DNA from 2 places in the Paenibacillus sp. JCM 18996 genome. Region 2 is predicted to be linked to the other one. Evidence: a T-box and tRNA genes for the amino acid it is inferred to sense, from the RefSeq annotation. Region 2 holds a T-box; the other holds one or more tRNA genes.
What was found. The T-box of region 2 lies ahead of ACZ5N7_RS00440 (valine--tRNA ligase). A T-box ahead of a tRNA ligase gene usually reads a tRNA of that ligase, here a tRNA-Val.
Positions count from the first base shown of each region.

Region 1 (7,905 bases), 540 kb from region 2:
TGTAAACACATCTTGTGAATTAGATATTCTAAAAGTTGCTCACTCTCTCGGAATAGAGCACGAACGTATGTTATTTTACATTTATTCAAATGAGGCTCAAGACACTGGTTCCGTATGCATATCAAAAGTGGATTCAGCCAACGCGATTTAGGAGGATATCAATATGAAGACGTTTATCGTAAAAGTGACCTATGGCAATGGCCAAGTTTCTATTCTAAGAGTGTTCTCTCTTGATGAAGTTTCGCACTTTCATAATGTGGTAAGCACAGAAGTGATAAAGTAGCCCCCATTCGGCCATTCATTCGCGCGTGATTCCAGACCAACTAAACCGAGAGCCTTCCCTGGCCCATTCCTCACTGCCATTTCTCACTCGATCTGCAAGTTAGCCAGAAGCTTTTGCCAGGGAAGCAGCAATCTCGCGTCCTGAAACAGCACCCTCGCTTCCGGATGAACGCCTCTTACTTTTTTATTAATTCAAAAATCGGAACAAAGCGTTTGTAACTGATGAGAATTGTACCCCGTACCGATAATTATTATTCCCTTTTGTTTTCCACACAATAAAGCCGTACATCGGACCAAAAAGAATGTGTTCCAATTTAAGGATGAACTCGCCTTCCGACGGAAAATTTAAATCGCTTTCAAAGCACAGCCCCCCAAGACTGATGTCCTCTACACGCACTAAAATTTTACGTGTGGTTATCTCTGTCTTTTTAATGCAGTGGATGGATAGAGAAACATGCAAAATTCCTTTTGACCGCTTATGCTGTCTTCTCTGATTGTAATCCAAGATATCTCTTCCCGCCTTTTTCCAAAAAATCATTATATTGTAGATATCGGTCTTCAATTGGTAATTATTTAGAGAGATTTGCGCAGACCGGTGGACAGATTTTGGGGTGGTCTATCGCCGGAATAAATTTATTTTCTCTAATTATAACAAATCCAAAGCCGGAAACCGTTAAATGTAATAAAACCTCTAGACTAGGAGTCATGCATGGATAACGTGGAGAAATCAGAGCAGTCTTTAAGCAAGTTTCAGAAAATAATTTATCTGGTAGTTATTCCTCTTGTGTTCGCTTCTGTGCTTGCCGTGGTGGAAATTGGATTGCTGCAGCAAGCAGGAAGCAAGAGCTTTTCTGGAGCTTTGATGAACGTCGGAAAAAGCGCTGCGTCCGGCGTGAATACTATTTCCAAGTTGGCAAGTAGTAAATCACCGGCAGACACAGCGAACAGCAAGACGCAGCCGGCTAAAACGACTGCACCTGGAACTGCCGACAGTGCCCAGCAGAACAGTGGTCAATCCAACTCTTCCGGCACAGCCTCAGGTTCGGGTACAGCAGTGCAAGACCCGAATTCCGGGACGAGTGCGGCACCTGCAGACATGAATGCGGATTTCAAGAAAAAAACTGATGAAGTTGCTTCCGCGTTTACCAAAATGTCGCCTGCGCAAGCCAGCGCAATTATTGGGAATATGTCGCTAAAAGACAGTGCTTTTACCATGTTGGGTATGAAAGCTCAGCAGCGGTCAGCTATATTGGCAAAGATGGATCCAAAAAAGGCGGCGGATATTTCCAAAACTTTGGCGGATTTCCCCCCTGACAGTACTGCCGATCCCGCTTCGGTACAAAAACAATTGGATCTTCTCCCAAGTACGCAGAAGCCGGTCGATGACCTGGTAAAAACATACAGCCAGATGCCTGCATCCAGCGCGGCTTTGCTGTTATCCGAGTTAATGAAAGCAGATCAGAATAAAGCTGTCAGTATTTTTGCGGCAATGGATGCCAGCTCAAGATCTCAGATTCTGGCAGCCATGAGCAATACCAAGACAAATCCGGATGGTATTAAATACGCGACGACTATAACTCAACAACTTTTGCAAACAAAATAATAGCGGTGTGCATTAGCGTTGACAAGTTATTAAAGATTTGTTATGATACTTCTTGTCGCTATAACACATGACTTGATAGCTCAGCTGGGAGAGCACCATCTTGACAGGGTGGGGGTCGTCGGTTCGAGCCCGGCTCAGGTCATAAAGAAAAACCCTTGCACAGCAAGGGTTTTTGCTTTTTCTGCAGAATTTTCAAACTGGACAGAGCGCGAGTTTTAGCCCTTGAGTAACATTGGAGTAACATTTTTTCTTAAAAATATAGCTGTCCCTGTCAAATACACAAATTCCATAAACGCTGGCGTGCGCATAATTCCGTTCCGTACCTATTCAGCAATTTCACGCGGACACGAATACGCGGCTCTACATAAACGTTATTCCGAAAGCGTTCGGTCGTATTTGGCCGCCGAATTTTGAACAGCCTTCAGACTGGACGAAAGATTGGGCGGCATGGAGTTCCTGTACGCAGCAAGTCGAGGTTGGTCGTATAAAAGAAGTTCCGCAGCAGCTTTTTTCAAATCTTCGGAGTCCGCTTGGAGCATAATCCGTTTCGTTGCGCCGTCCCAATGGACCTTTGATTTAGAGCCTCGCCTACAAAACGAAGCGGCACCATTGTATAACCATTGATTATTTTTGACGGCTTGTCAAGTACCACCTTATTTCCGTCCACGGCAGCCGTCCTGCTGTTTATAGCAAGCACAATGGTTTGGGCGTTCACCGTCAGCGTAACGCTTTGATCGTCGCAGTTCCAATCCACCTTGGCCCCCAATGCTTCGCCAATGAACCGGAAAGGAACCATAGTATAATTTCCGTCCAACACAGGAGGCGCCTCAACCGTCTTTTTGCTTCCGTCTATAATAACATCCGGGCTTCCTACCGTAAAAACAATCGAACCTGCCATCGAATTACTTGCTGTTATATCCTTACTGCCGGTAAATGCAAACGTTATGGATAAAACAGATGCCAAGAGCAAACAAACTATCATTCTACAGCTTAAGTTGAGCAATGGGCTACCCATTCATACACTGCATATCAATAAACACCCCCATAGATTGGGAGTGTTCATTTATAGCAGGAGCCTATAATTCTCTTGAATTAGTGCTCCACTCTTTTTTGAATTGCTCTAAAAATTGCTTCATATACTCCGTACGTTCATTTGCAATCGTTCTGCCTGACTCCGTATGCATTTCCTCGTTAAGCTTCAGCAGTTTTTCATAGAAATGAGTCACGGCGGATTGTCTTACACTGGGAAGCGGACTCCAATTTCCCAAGCTTTCATCAGGTGTAAACATAGGATTGCCATAGGCTCCCGCGTACATGAATGTCCGGGCAATACCGATAGCGCCCAAAGCTTCAATCCGGTCCGCATCCTGCAAAATTTTGCTTTCCAGCGTCATGTCGGCTTGATGACCCAGGAATCGATAGGACTCATGTTCCGCGATGCACTGTAATACTGCCTGTTTTTCTTGATCTGCCATTTCAGCTTCGTCAAGAACCTCTTCGATCATTTTTAATGCCTCGGGCCCCCAGTGGGGAATGCCGAATTGTTTTTCTTCCGGATGACAATAATCGTGCAAAAGCCCGGCAACAAAGCATATGTTCAAATTTGCCCCTTCCGCCTTTGCAAATGCTCTGGCCAGATTGGCTACTCTAACGACATGATAATAATCATGGCCTGTTGAGTCTTGACTTAATTTTTCATGCACTCGGGTATGAATAATTTGCAGCCCTTGATCCATTATCATGAATTAACCCCTCTTTACTGCGGGCGCAGTGGATCCTCGGATAATGAGAGGGAGTTCCATTACGCCTTCTTTGATTATCTTTTCGCCTTTCAATAAATTCATTAGTTGTAAGACACCCAGTTCCCCCAACTTGGCGGATGGAATGGATAAAACCGTCAATTCAGGTGTAAGCACTCGGGCAATATCCGTATCGTTTATACTTAACACTGATAATTCAGAAGGTATTTTTATTCCCAAATTTCGAGCCGCCTTATAAACGCCAACGGCAAAAAAATCATCGTCGCAAAAAATGGCGCTAACTTCAGGATGCTGTTTGATCAATTGTTCAACGGCTGAAGTTACATCATCCAAAGAAAAAAGACTTTTCAGGTAGTACTGTGGTTTGACACATATTTTGTATTCTGCCATCACATCTAAATAAGCCCGTCTTCTATCAACCAATGTTCTTCTGTCTACGTCTATCGTAATATGCGCAATATTGCGATGTCCAAGTTCTATTAAATAACGCAGCCCATTTGTAACGTTGTTATAAAAATCTAATGAGATGTTGATTTTGTCATCAATATCTGAATCAATGGAAATAAATTTCCCTTTAATAAAATCAGGTATTTCTTCGTTTTTCAGATCGAGCGAAAATAAAATAAAACCGTCCACCGCCTGACTCGCCTGGGTGTTCAGGATCAGTTTAAGCCAGTCCAGGTCATGCCCGACGTCGAGTAATAACAGAGTGTAGCCATATTGCCTCAACATTTCTGTCGCCTTTTTAATGGCAGGAATATAGACCGGGTTCTCGATATTAGGCACCACAAAACCGATCGTCATAGTAGAACCCATTCTTAGATTTCTTGCGGTTGTATTGATCGTATACCCTAATTCCTCGGCCGAACGGATGACTCTGTCTCTCGTTTCCTGCGACACCCGGCCCTTTTCTTTGCCGTTCATGACAAGGGACACTATAGATTGTGAGACGCCTGCTTTTTTCGCAACGTCTTTACTCGTGGGGTAACTCCCGTTAGTTTGGCGCATGCGGTCCTCCGGATTCAGCACCTATACAACAGATTCTGTTACACAAGGTAAGTTTGCAGTTCCTGCGCTACTTTTACCTCTCCAGCGAATGTTTTTTTCGCCTCTTGAATAATCCAGTTTTCATCTGTGTTAGGTGTAATGTGCGTGATAAGCAACGATTTAACTTGGGCCTCGGCAGCGATTTCCCCGGCTTGCACAGGATTCAGATGCGTTTTGTAAAAACGCCCGTTATCCGCATTTCCGGTTGCCTCGCATAAGAACAGATCGGCCCCTCGTGCAAAATCTGCAAGTGTGTCGCAAGGTGCTGTATCCGCCGAAAACACGATTTTTATTCCTTTATATTCAAATTTCATGGCAAACGCCGGAAAGCCGTGGTTCACTGCCGCAAAAGATACGCGTAACCCGCCAAAGCCTAAAACCTGCTGTTCAACATAGCCGATTTTAGGCAGCAGAGCTGAGAAAAAATCTTTTTCGCCTGCGACAAGGCTTCGAAATTCTTCATAAATCGGACCGTACTCATCCGGTTTTCCGAATACAAACTTTGGATGGCCCAACACTTCGGAAATGCCCTCCAACACCGCCTGTGAGCCATCCGGCACATAAACGGGTATTCGTCTGAGCTTGCGCTCCGTGCTGACTGTCATGCATCTTTCCAATAACAAATAACCTAAAGGCACGAGATCCAGAATGTGATCCGCATGCACATGGCTTAATACGATGGCATCAATTTCATCTATCGCACAAATTTTCATTGCGTTGCTCAGCGCTCCGCTGCCGCAATCGATCATGATTTTGGTTTCATCCGTCTCGATCAAATACCCGGAGGAGGCTCCGCCTCCAGCCGCCGGGAACCCGGCATATCTGCCTAATACATGCAGCTTCATCCTAAAGCCACCTCCTGATCATTCAATTGTTCCAACAGCAGCTTAGCGCATTCCTCATTATTTCTCGGGAGGATGAAATTTTGCTCTTTGCGCAGCTTATAAAACAGTTCAGCGAGTACAGGCAGTTTGATTTGATAAGATTCAAGCAAGTCCTTTTTCTTAAACGCGATCGCAGGATGTTCATCTAAAATTACTGCACCGCCCTCAATAAGAATCATGCGATTGCAGTACTCAAGCACCGCTCTCATTTCATGAGTGAGCATAATAATCGTATGTCCTTGACTGTGAAGTTTCTTTATATATTCGAGCATCTGCGTGGATGTCTTTGGATCGAGTCCTGTCGTTGGTTCATCTAGTATAATGACTTCCGGCTTAAGGATAACAACAGAAGCAATCGCAACTCTTCGTCTCTCTCCCCTGCTCAAAAAATGAGGATGCTGGTCACGGTACGACGAAATTCCGAGAACCTCCATAACCTCATCAACTTTCGCTTTTATTTCCTGCTCAGCAACTTTTCTCAGTCTTAGACCATAAGCAATCTCGTCATAACAAGTTTTATTAAAGAACTGAAAATCCGGGTTTTGAAAAACGTAACCGATTTTCTGGGCCACTTCAATCCGCCGCATATTCCGCAGACGCTCCTCGCCCAGTAAAACGTCCCCTTTGCTCGGCGCCATTAATCCGGTTAACAGCTTGGCAGTCGTAGTTTTTCCCGCGCCGTTTTGCCCTACCAGACCAATAAAATCCCCTGCGTTCACAGTAAGATTGAGATTGCTGATGATGTTTTGCCCTTTGTAGTAACCAAAATCCACCTGATGCATGGAAAGCAAGGGCTGCCTGAAGTTTTCATTTTCATCTTGATGTTGAATTGGCTGTTTGCCGCACGTAAGTGCATATTTATTTATTAATTCATCCACTGTCAATGGTATTCCCCCGGAATGAGGCGTGACAGCAGCCAGCATTGAATCCAGTTCAACAATTTGAGGAGGCCGCAGTCCCGCTTTTATAATAAGCTCCTGATTACCAAAAATCTCTTTAGGAGTTCCTACCGCCTGCAGCTCTCCTTGTGAAACGATCGCCACCCGATCCGCATAGGGAGACAGCATATCAATGTTATGATCGATGAATATGACAGTGAGTCCGAGCTGTTTATTTAACTCAGAAACCTTCTCAAGTACAGTCGCTTTTCCGATCGGATCCAGCTCCGCAATCGGCTCATCCAGCAGAAGAATCGGTGCCTCCAACGCCAAACAGGCAGCAATGGATATTCGCTGTTTTTGACCGCCGGAAAGTTTGTCCGGGGAGGTTTGCAGCAAATGCGATAAATTCATGATTTCCGCCACTGCTTGAATCCGCTGTTTAATTTGGGCCGTCGGAGTACCCAGATTTTCAAGTCCGAAAGCGAGCTCATCTTCGACAGAAAAATTTACAATCTGCCATTCCGGGTCCTGCAAAACAGTTCCTATGGTCTTGATCAGTTTGTTCGGATGATTGTCTCTTATCAGAAAGTCTAAAACCTTGATCTGCCCTGCGGTTTCACTTCCCTCAATTTCATGAGGGATAATGCCGTTGATAGAAAATGCCAAAGTGGACTTGCCTCCGCCGCTCGGACCCATAACCGCTAAAAACTCGCCTTCTTTCACCTCCAAAGAAATCCCCTTAAGGTTCAAGCTTTCCTCTTTGCCGTAACGGCAGCTGTAATCCTTGATTTCAACAACAGTGCGCTCCATGACAATTCACCTCACTTCCAATCAGCTAATAGAACGACCAGAATGATAACAAAGAAAACAACGATAAATCCCCAATCCGTTTTCCTGAATGCCGGACAAAAAATTCTTGTTTTTTTCCCCGGAATGCCAAAAGCTCGCAATGAAAGAGCGAAGCTCATCGTCCGAAAACGTTTCAGCATCAAAAAAATGGCTGGTATGCTTGTGAGCATAATCCCATTTTTAAGTTTAGCGAGCCTGGAAGCACCATCAAAATCAATACCCCTCGCTTTTTGAGCTTCAACAATCTTTTTGATATCCTCCAGAATGTTTCCCCAGAACTTGAGCGTCATTCCAACAGCAACGGACACCTTATGGGGAACTCCCAACTTTTGCAGTCCGACCACGAGCTCTCTGTTAGTAGTCGTGGTCAGCAGCAGAATATAACCGAACACCCAGATGATAGATCTCAAAGACATAGTCACGGCTTTGATGACGGAAAATTCCTTCAGCCGGTAAGTAAAGCCAAACATCGTTGTCTGCCAAAGCACATGACCCCCAAGGTCGACAAAAAGCCAGGAAACGGCGGTAAGCAGTACAATGCCCCAGGCCGGGAAAAAATAAAATAATTGTTTCTTTCCAATTCTGGCGAGCAATATGAA
Region 1 is NZ_AP043884.1:622,183-630,087, reverse strand. It holds gene ACZ5N7_RS03025 (PilZ domain-containing protein) at 470-820, opposite strand; gene ACZ5N7_RS03020 (hypothetical protein) at 992-1,885, shown strand; tRNA gene ACZ5N7_RS03015 (tRNA-Val) at 1,955-2,027, shown strand; gene ACZ5N7_RS03010 (copper amine oxidase N-terminal domain-containing protein) at 2,397-2,783, opposite strand; gene ACZ5N7_RS03005 (HD domain-containing protein) at 2,962-3,627, opposite strand; gene ACZ5N7_RS03000 (LacI family DNA-binding transcriptional regulator) at 3,631-4,653, opposite strand; gene ACZ5N7_RS02995 (MBL fold metallo-hydrolase) at 4,692-5,537, opposite strand; gene ACZ5N7_RS02990 (ABC transporter ATP-binding protein) at 5,534-7,267, opposite strand; gene ACZ5N7_RS02985 (energy-coupling factor transporter transmembrane component T family protein) at 7,279-7,905, opposite strand, start outside.
Region 1: it encodes a tRNA-Val, which carries the amino acid that the T-box ahead of ACZ5N7_RS00440 (valine--tRNA ligase) is inferred to sense. The anticodon was not compared.

Region 2 (7,905 bases):
GGTCTTATCAGAGGAAGAGCCCGATCTGGAGTCGTCCGGCTGCTTGGAAGACTTGCTTGCCGGAGCAGTCGCAGGCTTGGCTGGCGGTTCCTTATCGCCGTAGCCTGACTTAGTGTCCGGACTGCTCTTGTCCGAGCTGCTTTCTTTACTCGAGGCTGGTTTATCCCTGACAGTGTCTGTCTTCGTCTCTGAAGTCTTAGGGGCAGGTGCCGAAACAGGCGTTGACTTCGGCTTGCTCTTCAACTGCTCCTGCTCCTTCAAGAATCCGGGATGGTCATAGCTTCCGCCCGGGTCGATCGTGGTAATGTTGTTCCATACATCATCCACCTTGACTTTTGCCGGATCGTCAAAAACGAGAAACGCCGACGGCAATCTTCTTTCGCCGTATCTGCTGGACGGTTTGGTAACGACCTCATCGCCCACGACCATCTCCGAAGAAGCTCCTCCATCCAGGAAACCGGCATTCACACAGCCCTCTTCCATGAAGAGATCCTGGACTTCTTTGATTTTGGCGCCTACGCTATGGGTTTGGCGGCCGTCAATGACGAGGATAATGATCTCGCTGTTCGGCTTCTGGCAAATAGCCGTCCGCGGCTGCATCCCGTCATCCACGACAGGCAGCGGCTTGCCGTTGGCGATGACGCGAGGGTAGAACATGACCGCTTCGGATATGTTCAGCTTCATTAATTCCGTAATGCTGTATTTGCCGATAATCAACGTGCCGTCCTTGGTTATGCCCACCATTTGGAAAGGTACGGAACCGTCTTCGTCATTGTACAGGATTTTGCCGCCGGAGATGATCGGACCTATGGGCGCAAAGCCGTTGCCCAGGCCTTCCGGATCGACGAAGCCGCCTCCGTTGACTCCAGCAGCCGCTCCGGTCCGCTTAACCATCGAAGATACCGTTTCACCTTGTCCCGCGGTGTGAGGGACCACGACTCTCAGCGTCCTCGGGTCGTACACGGTCATTTTCTTGCCTTTCCACTGCTTGCCGGAAATATCTTCTACCTTGATCAGACTGTCCCGGCTTCGCTTCGTCTGATTATGGCTGATCAAAGTGGTGTCGATTTTCTCAAGCCCGTTCGAATTTATTGTGTCATGCATAGCCGCAACCAGGTCATCCCTTCGCTGAGCGCCTACGAAGATCCACGCCCAATCCCGGTGCTGCGTCATAATGACCCATTTGGCGAGGGCTTCACGGATGTTTGTGCCCGGAGGAGTCAAATAAAAAAAGCTGGATGCGAGAAACAGAATAAAGGCGGCAGCCAGCAGCATGCGCTTGATCCAGCCCCAGTTGCGAATTTGGCTGCTTGTCGTTTTGAGCAGTCGTACCGCTTCAGTCAAAAAAAATCCTCTCCTTAACTTGATGGAAACATAGAAAAATAAGCCAATTCTTATTCTACCATAGAAGCTTTGGTTTTTGTATTTCATTTTTGTTAAAATAGGGGAATCTACTTCTAATTAGGAGAATACGAATGAAAAAAATTCCAAGCGATTTGTACGGCATACCCGTGGAATTGTGGTTTATCATATTTCTTTTCGGTTCGGCGCTGATCGTCATATTGTATCGTCACGGCAGAAGAAACCGATGAAGGCGGCCAGGCGCAAGGGCGAATGGATGGAGGTTCTGACGGGTCCGGTGGACAACAGTGCCGTCGAGGCCTACATGCATGAACAGCTGGGGTTTCCGGCTAAGTTGATCAACAAGCTTAAGTCCCGTGGTGGAATCCTGCAGCATGGGGACCGCCTGCGGATCGAGCTGTTCCCAAAGGAATCGGCGCAGTTTCCTCCGCAGTGGCATGACATCGGCGTGCTTTATGAAGACGATTTCTCGCTTGCCGTCAGCAAACCGGCAGGAATGCCCGTGCACCCCGCGGCGGAAGGGCAGACAGGCACTTTGGCGAACGCCGTGTCATTTTATTATGAGATGACTTCACAACAGGTGCGGGTCCGGCACATCCACCGGCTGGACGAGAATACGACCGGGCCGGTGCTTTACGCCAAAAACGAATATGCCCAGCTTCTGCTGGATGAACAGATGAGAGAAAAAGCGATTCAACGGACCTATATCGCTTTTGTGAAGGGCCGCATGAAGGACGAAAGGGGGCGGATCGACGCTCCCATCGGAAAGGACAGGCACCACAAATCGAGGCGCCGTGTATCTCCCGGCGGAGATCCGGCCATAACGCACTACGAGGTCATCGAGCGCTATGAGGACGCGTCATGGGTGCGCCTGCGGCTGGAGACCGGCAGAACGCACCAGATCCGGGTGCACCTGAGTCATCTGGGCCATCCGATTCTGGGGGACGAGCTTTATGGCGGGCCGGTCAAGCTGTTCAGCCGGCAGGCTCTCCATGGGGAGACGCTGGAATGGATCCATCCTTGGACCGGAGAGCGCATTACCGTCGACGCTCCCTGGCCTGAAGACCTCACCCTCCTTTGGCAGAAGCTGAGAGCTTAGCTGCATGGCAGGGGGAGAGCAGCATATATGAAACGCTCGAGCCCATATGGTTTATCGGCATCCTACCGCAAATAAATTTTTGCGGTTTTTTGTTTTGGGCAGGGTTTTATGTTCCCGCAACGAAACAATATATACCATATATTGCCAATGAGGTGAAAAAATGAAAATTTTCTATGAGAAGGAAAACGAAAATGCTGATTTTTACTATAAAATTTGGTGCATCGGCAATAAACAGGGTTATATTCTGAATTTGTTCCGCGGAAACGAGCCCAAGCTCAATGTGATCCATAAAGTGAACTGCTCAAGACTAGAAATGAAGGGCAAAAGAACCGCCATCCAAAAAGTTTGCAGCAACGACTTGGAGCAATTGATCCGGTACGCCGACGAACAGCTTGGAAAGAATCAGTGGACGTACTGCAGCAGTGCCGCCTGCTTCGGGCGGGCGGAATTTATTCCGCAGAAAGCGAATTAACGGCAAACCGGGCCGTTTGCTAAAAATATAGTCATGCACCTTCCTTTACATCCATATAATTTTACAGATACTTGGGCAAGGCAGCTTACCGATGGTTGGACTATGGATTTGAAGGGAGGAACCACCATGACGGACCGGCAAACGGGATTGAGATTCGATATCTATGAGAGAGTGCAGTTGGCGGACGGGGCAGTCAGCATCAGCGAATTGGAGGAAGTCGAGCTGCTCCCCCATATCCAGGTATATCCGCAGGAGGATCAGGCGGTGCTTAGGGGAAATTTGCTGCTAGCGGGTACATACCTGGCCGAAGGAGAGGATAGGAGCCGTACGCTGGAGCATTTCATTCCGGTGGAAATAACGCTTCCGTTAAACCGGATTCAGAGCATTGATGAAATCTCGGTGGAAATCGAAAATTTTGACATTGATGTTTTATCGCCCAGAAGGTTGAATGTAACCGGTGTCCTTTCCCTGAGCGGTGTGGAGATGATCTCGACACCCGGCGGGCAGTGGCAGGAGGAAGAGGAGATCGTCTTCGTGCACGAGAACCAGCCGGAAGCCCGTCCGCAGTATGCGCAGCCCCAGGGCTTGCCTGAGGCGCAACCAGCCGGCAATGAACCTGAGCGAGCGCCGGACAGCGGCCAATTTTATGGGGACCTGTCCGGGCCGCAAATGAATGCAGTAAGAGAGCCGATCTTCAATAGAGGAGCTTTCTTTCAGGAAGACCCCGGGAATATATCTGAGCCTGTCTATCGGCAGCCTAAGGCAGAGCCGCAGGAACCTGAGGCCGCCACCCAGCAGTCCGCGAACCGGCAGCCTGAGGCAGCCCAGCAAGCAGCGCCTCCTCTGCTAAACGAAGCTCCTTTGTTCGGCAATTCACAGGCGGAGGAAGCGGAAGCCGCTGCGGAGCCCGCTGATATGAAAATCGGTTTTTCCGGCAGGGACAGCACCGTGCAAGCGCAGGAAGAAGCCAAGTCCGCCGCTTCCGTGTCCCTACTGAATAAGCTGACCGGCAAATCCGTCCCGTCCGGCGGCCGCAAGGAAAAGGCGGAGTCTGCGACGGCGGCTGCTGCTGTGGCGGAAAACAAGCTGGATGTGCTTGAGTGGAAGAAGCTGTTCCTTTCGTCGGAATCCGGTGAGCAGGGGTTCAAGAAGCTGAGGATGTGCATCGTCCAGAAAGATGAAACACTCGACGGCATCGCGAAGCGTTATCAGCTCAATCCCCGTGAAATCGCGCTGTATAACCGGCTGGAAAGCTCGGATGTCAGCGCAGGACAGATCATCTATTTGCCCCGCTAATCGCGGGCAAATAGATTAAGTCTCCCCAAGCTTATACTTTCGTTACTCTTCAAAAGAAACCCCAAAGCCCCGGTCCCGTTCAACAACGGAGCCGGGGCTTTTAAGTTTTCACGGTCTGCGGGAAGGGTGATTTTATCAATACACGTCGAACAAAAAGCCGAGAAAAACGAGGAACAGTGCGAACAGAATGAACACGTCGAGCGGGTTGGGAAGCAGCAGAGTCCGGACGAACTGGATCACCAGCAGGGGGAACATCATGTTTTTTACCGTGTACCTTACGCTTAGCCACCATCGCTGCATGGTAACACCACCTTGCCATAATTTTTTTTCAAAATAGGCTAATACAAGTTTATGAAAGGCATGGACATGGATATGCTGAGAATAAAGGGGAATAGGTTGAAAATATTGACTGCGGAACTCGATATGCTATATCATATGATGAGATATATGGACTTTGCCCCAAAATTGAATAGAAAATAAGCGTAGAAAGGGAGGAGTAGGCAGTGAGCCCTTCAGAGAGTGGAGCCGACAGCGCTGTGAGGTTCCGCAGGATGTAATTGCCGAAGTCGCCCCGGAGTTTGCGGTTTTTTCTTGTGAGACAGCCGCCGGCCGCAGCCGTTATCTGTTCGAGTGCCGTGCCTTTACCAGGCGCGGAATGAAGGTGGTACCACGGAAGCCAGATCCTTTCGTCCTTTGCGGCGTAAGGATTTTTTTGTTTTTTTCATGGTAAATAGGTTATTCGGGCTCGCCGCAAGGTACGGAGAGTAAGCTCCGGAGGTTCATACACTTGGCGGGGATGTCCCTAGGGTTAGTCACCACACAGTAGGAGGTTTCAATAGGATGAGCGAACAAAGCGAAACTCAACCGATGCAAGATTCAAGCGAAACGAAAACGACGACAGCAATGCCTACCACTTACAATCCGGTCGACGCCGAGAAGAAATGGTACGATTACTGGCTGAAAGGCCAATACTTTCAAGCGGGACAAAGAAAAGACGCAAAGACTTTTACGATCGTCATTCCGCCGCCTAACGTGACGGGGATGCTTCATATCGGGCATGCGCTTGATTTTACCCTTCAGGATATTCTGGTCCGCACCAAAAGAATGCAGGGTTACGACGCGCTGTGGCTGCCGGGCTCGGACCATGCGGGGATCGCTACTCAAACCAAAGTGGAGCAAAAGCTTCGTGAAGAAGGGCTGACCCGTTACGATCTCGGACGCGAGAAGTTTCTGGAGAAAGTATGGGAATGGAAGGAGCTTTATGCCAAAACGATCCGCGAGCAGTGGGCCAAAATGGGTTTTTCGCTGGATTATTCCCGCGAACGCTTTACGCTGGATGAAGGACTGTCCAAGGCTGTGCGGGAAGTGTTTGTCTCCCTGTATGAAAAAGGCCTGATCTATCGCGGCAGCTATATTATCAATTGGGATCCTGCGGCAAGAACCGCGTTATCCGACATCGAAGTGGAATACAAGGAAGTGCAGGGACACCTGTACCATCTTAAATATACGACTGAAGACGGCGAAGATTCGATCGTGGTCGCCACGACCCGCCCTGAGACGATGCTCGGGGATACGGCCGTTGCGGTTCATCCGGAGGATGAGCGTTACCGGCACCTGATCGGGAAAACGCTCGTGCTTCCTGTCATCGGAAGGGAAATCCCCGTAATTGCTGACGAATATGTGGAAAAAGATTTCGGGACGGGTGTCGTAAAGATTACTCCGGCGCACGATCCGAATGATTTTGAAGTGGGCAAGCGCCATGACCTGCCGCAAATTCTGGTGATGGATGAGTCCGGCACGATGAACGCCAACGCGGGCAAATACCAGGGTATGGACCGTTTTGCCTGCAGAAAGCAGATTGTCGCGGATTTGAAGGAGCAGGGTGTTCTTGTCAAAATCGAGGACCATGTCCATCAAGTGGGCCACAGCGAACGCAGCGGAGCCGTAGTCGAGCCTTATTTGTCCACGCAGTGGTTTGTCCGGATGAAGCCGCTCGCGGAGAAAGCGATTGAAGCCCAGAAAACCGGCAAAGGCGTGAACTTCGTGCCTGACCGTTTTGAGAAAATTTATCTTCAATGGATCGAGAACGTCCGTGACTGGTGTATTTCCCGCCAGCTGTGGTGGGGGCATCGCATCCCTGCCTGGCACTGCGAGGAGTGCGGCGAACTGACCGTGGCAAGGGAGGACGTATCGGCCTGCTCCCACTGCGGAAGCGCGGCGCTCCACCAGGACAACGATGTCCTGGACACCTGGTTCTCCTCGGCGCTCTGGCCTTTCTCTACGCTCGGCTGGCCTGACGACACGGAGGACATGAAACGTTTCTATCCAACCGATGTAATGGTCACAGGCTACGACATTATATACTTCTGGGTAGCGCGGATGATCTTCACAGGACTTGAGTTTACCGGCCGGATTCCGTTTAAGGATGTCCTCATGCACGGTCTTGTCCGCGACTCCGAAGGGCGCAAAATGTCCAAGTCGTTAGGCAACGGCGTCGATCCGCTGGAAGTCATCGAGAAATACGGGGCGGACGCCATGCGCTATATGATTTCCACTTCCAGCACACCGGGGCAGGATCTGCGGTTCCGTTGGGAGCGGGTGGAGCAGGCACGCAATTTTGCCAATAAAATATGGAACGCTTCGCGGTTTTCCCTTATGAACCTGGAAGGCGTGGCAAAGGAAGATATCGATATCAATGGAGCGCTAGGTACAGCCGACCGCTGGATCCTGCACCGTCTGAACGAGACGGTCCGCGACGTGACGCGCCTGGTCGATCAATATGAGTTCGGCGAGACCGGCCGGATTCTATATAACTTCATCTGGGATGACCTGTGCGACTGGTACATCGAGTTCAGCAAGCTCAGCCTTTACAGCGACAACGCCGAAGCCAAGAGCAAGACGCAATCCGTCATCGCTTATGTACTGGACCGCACGCTGCGGTTAATCCATCCTTTCATGCCGTTCATCTCCGAGGAAATCTGGCAGCACCTGCCTCACGAGGGCGAGACTATCACTTTGGCGCCGTGGCCTGAGTACGAGGAGAAGCTGGAAGCGGCGGACGCCGTTCGCGAAATGGAGCTGCTCATGGATATCATCCGTTCCGTGCGCAATATCCGGGCTGAAGTGAACGTGCCGATGAGCAAGAAGATCGAGCTGCTCGTGAAGCCTGCCAGCGGCGAGGCGCTTGCAATTTTGCGGAAGAATGAAATCTATGTCGCGCGCTTCTGCAACACCTCCAAACTGGAAATCGATCCGGCTGTTGCGGTTCCGGACAAAGCGATGACGGCCATCGTAACGGGCGCCGAGCTGTATCTGCCGCTGGCGGGCTTGATCGATATCGCTCAGGAGGTTGCCCGGCTCGATAAGGAACTCAAGACGCTGCACGGCGAGGTGGAGCGGATTGAGAAGAAGCTGGCCAACGAAGGCTTTGTTGCCAAAGCGCCGGCTAAAGTGATCGAGGAAGAAAAAGCGAAACTCGCGGACTATGCGGAAAAACGCGATAAAGTCGTTGCCCGTTTGGCTGAACTGAAAGGATAAGGGTGAGACGCTATGCTGGAAATTGAAGAAGAGGCTGTACAGCCGTTTCAAACCTATGAACAGGCGGTAAATTGGATTGTCGGTCTGGTTTCGTTCGGAATCAAGCCGGGCCTGAAGCGGATGGAAATGCTGATGGATA
Region 2 is NZ_AP043884.1:86,661-94,565, forward strand. It holds gene ACZ5N7_RS00415 (phosphodiester glycosidase family protein) at 1-1,344, opposite strand, end outside; gene ACZ5N7_RS00420 (RluA family pseudouridine synthase) at 1,589-2,461, shown strand; gene ACZ5N7_RS00425 (hypothetical protein) at 2,622-2,933, shown strand; gene ACZ5N7_RS00430 (LysM peptidoglycan-binding domain-containing protein) at 3,060-4,229, shown strand; gene ACZ5N7_RS00435 (hypothetical protein) at 4,365-4,529, opposite strand; T-box leader at 4,704-4,926, shown strand; gene ACZ5N7_RS00440 (valine--tRNA ligase) at 5,097-7,766, shown strand; gene ACZ5N7_RS00445 (bifunctional folylpolyglutamate synthase/dihydrofolate synthase) at 7,779-7,905, shown strand, end outside.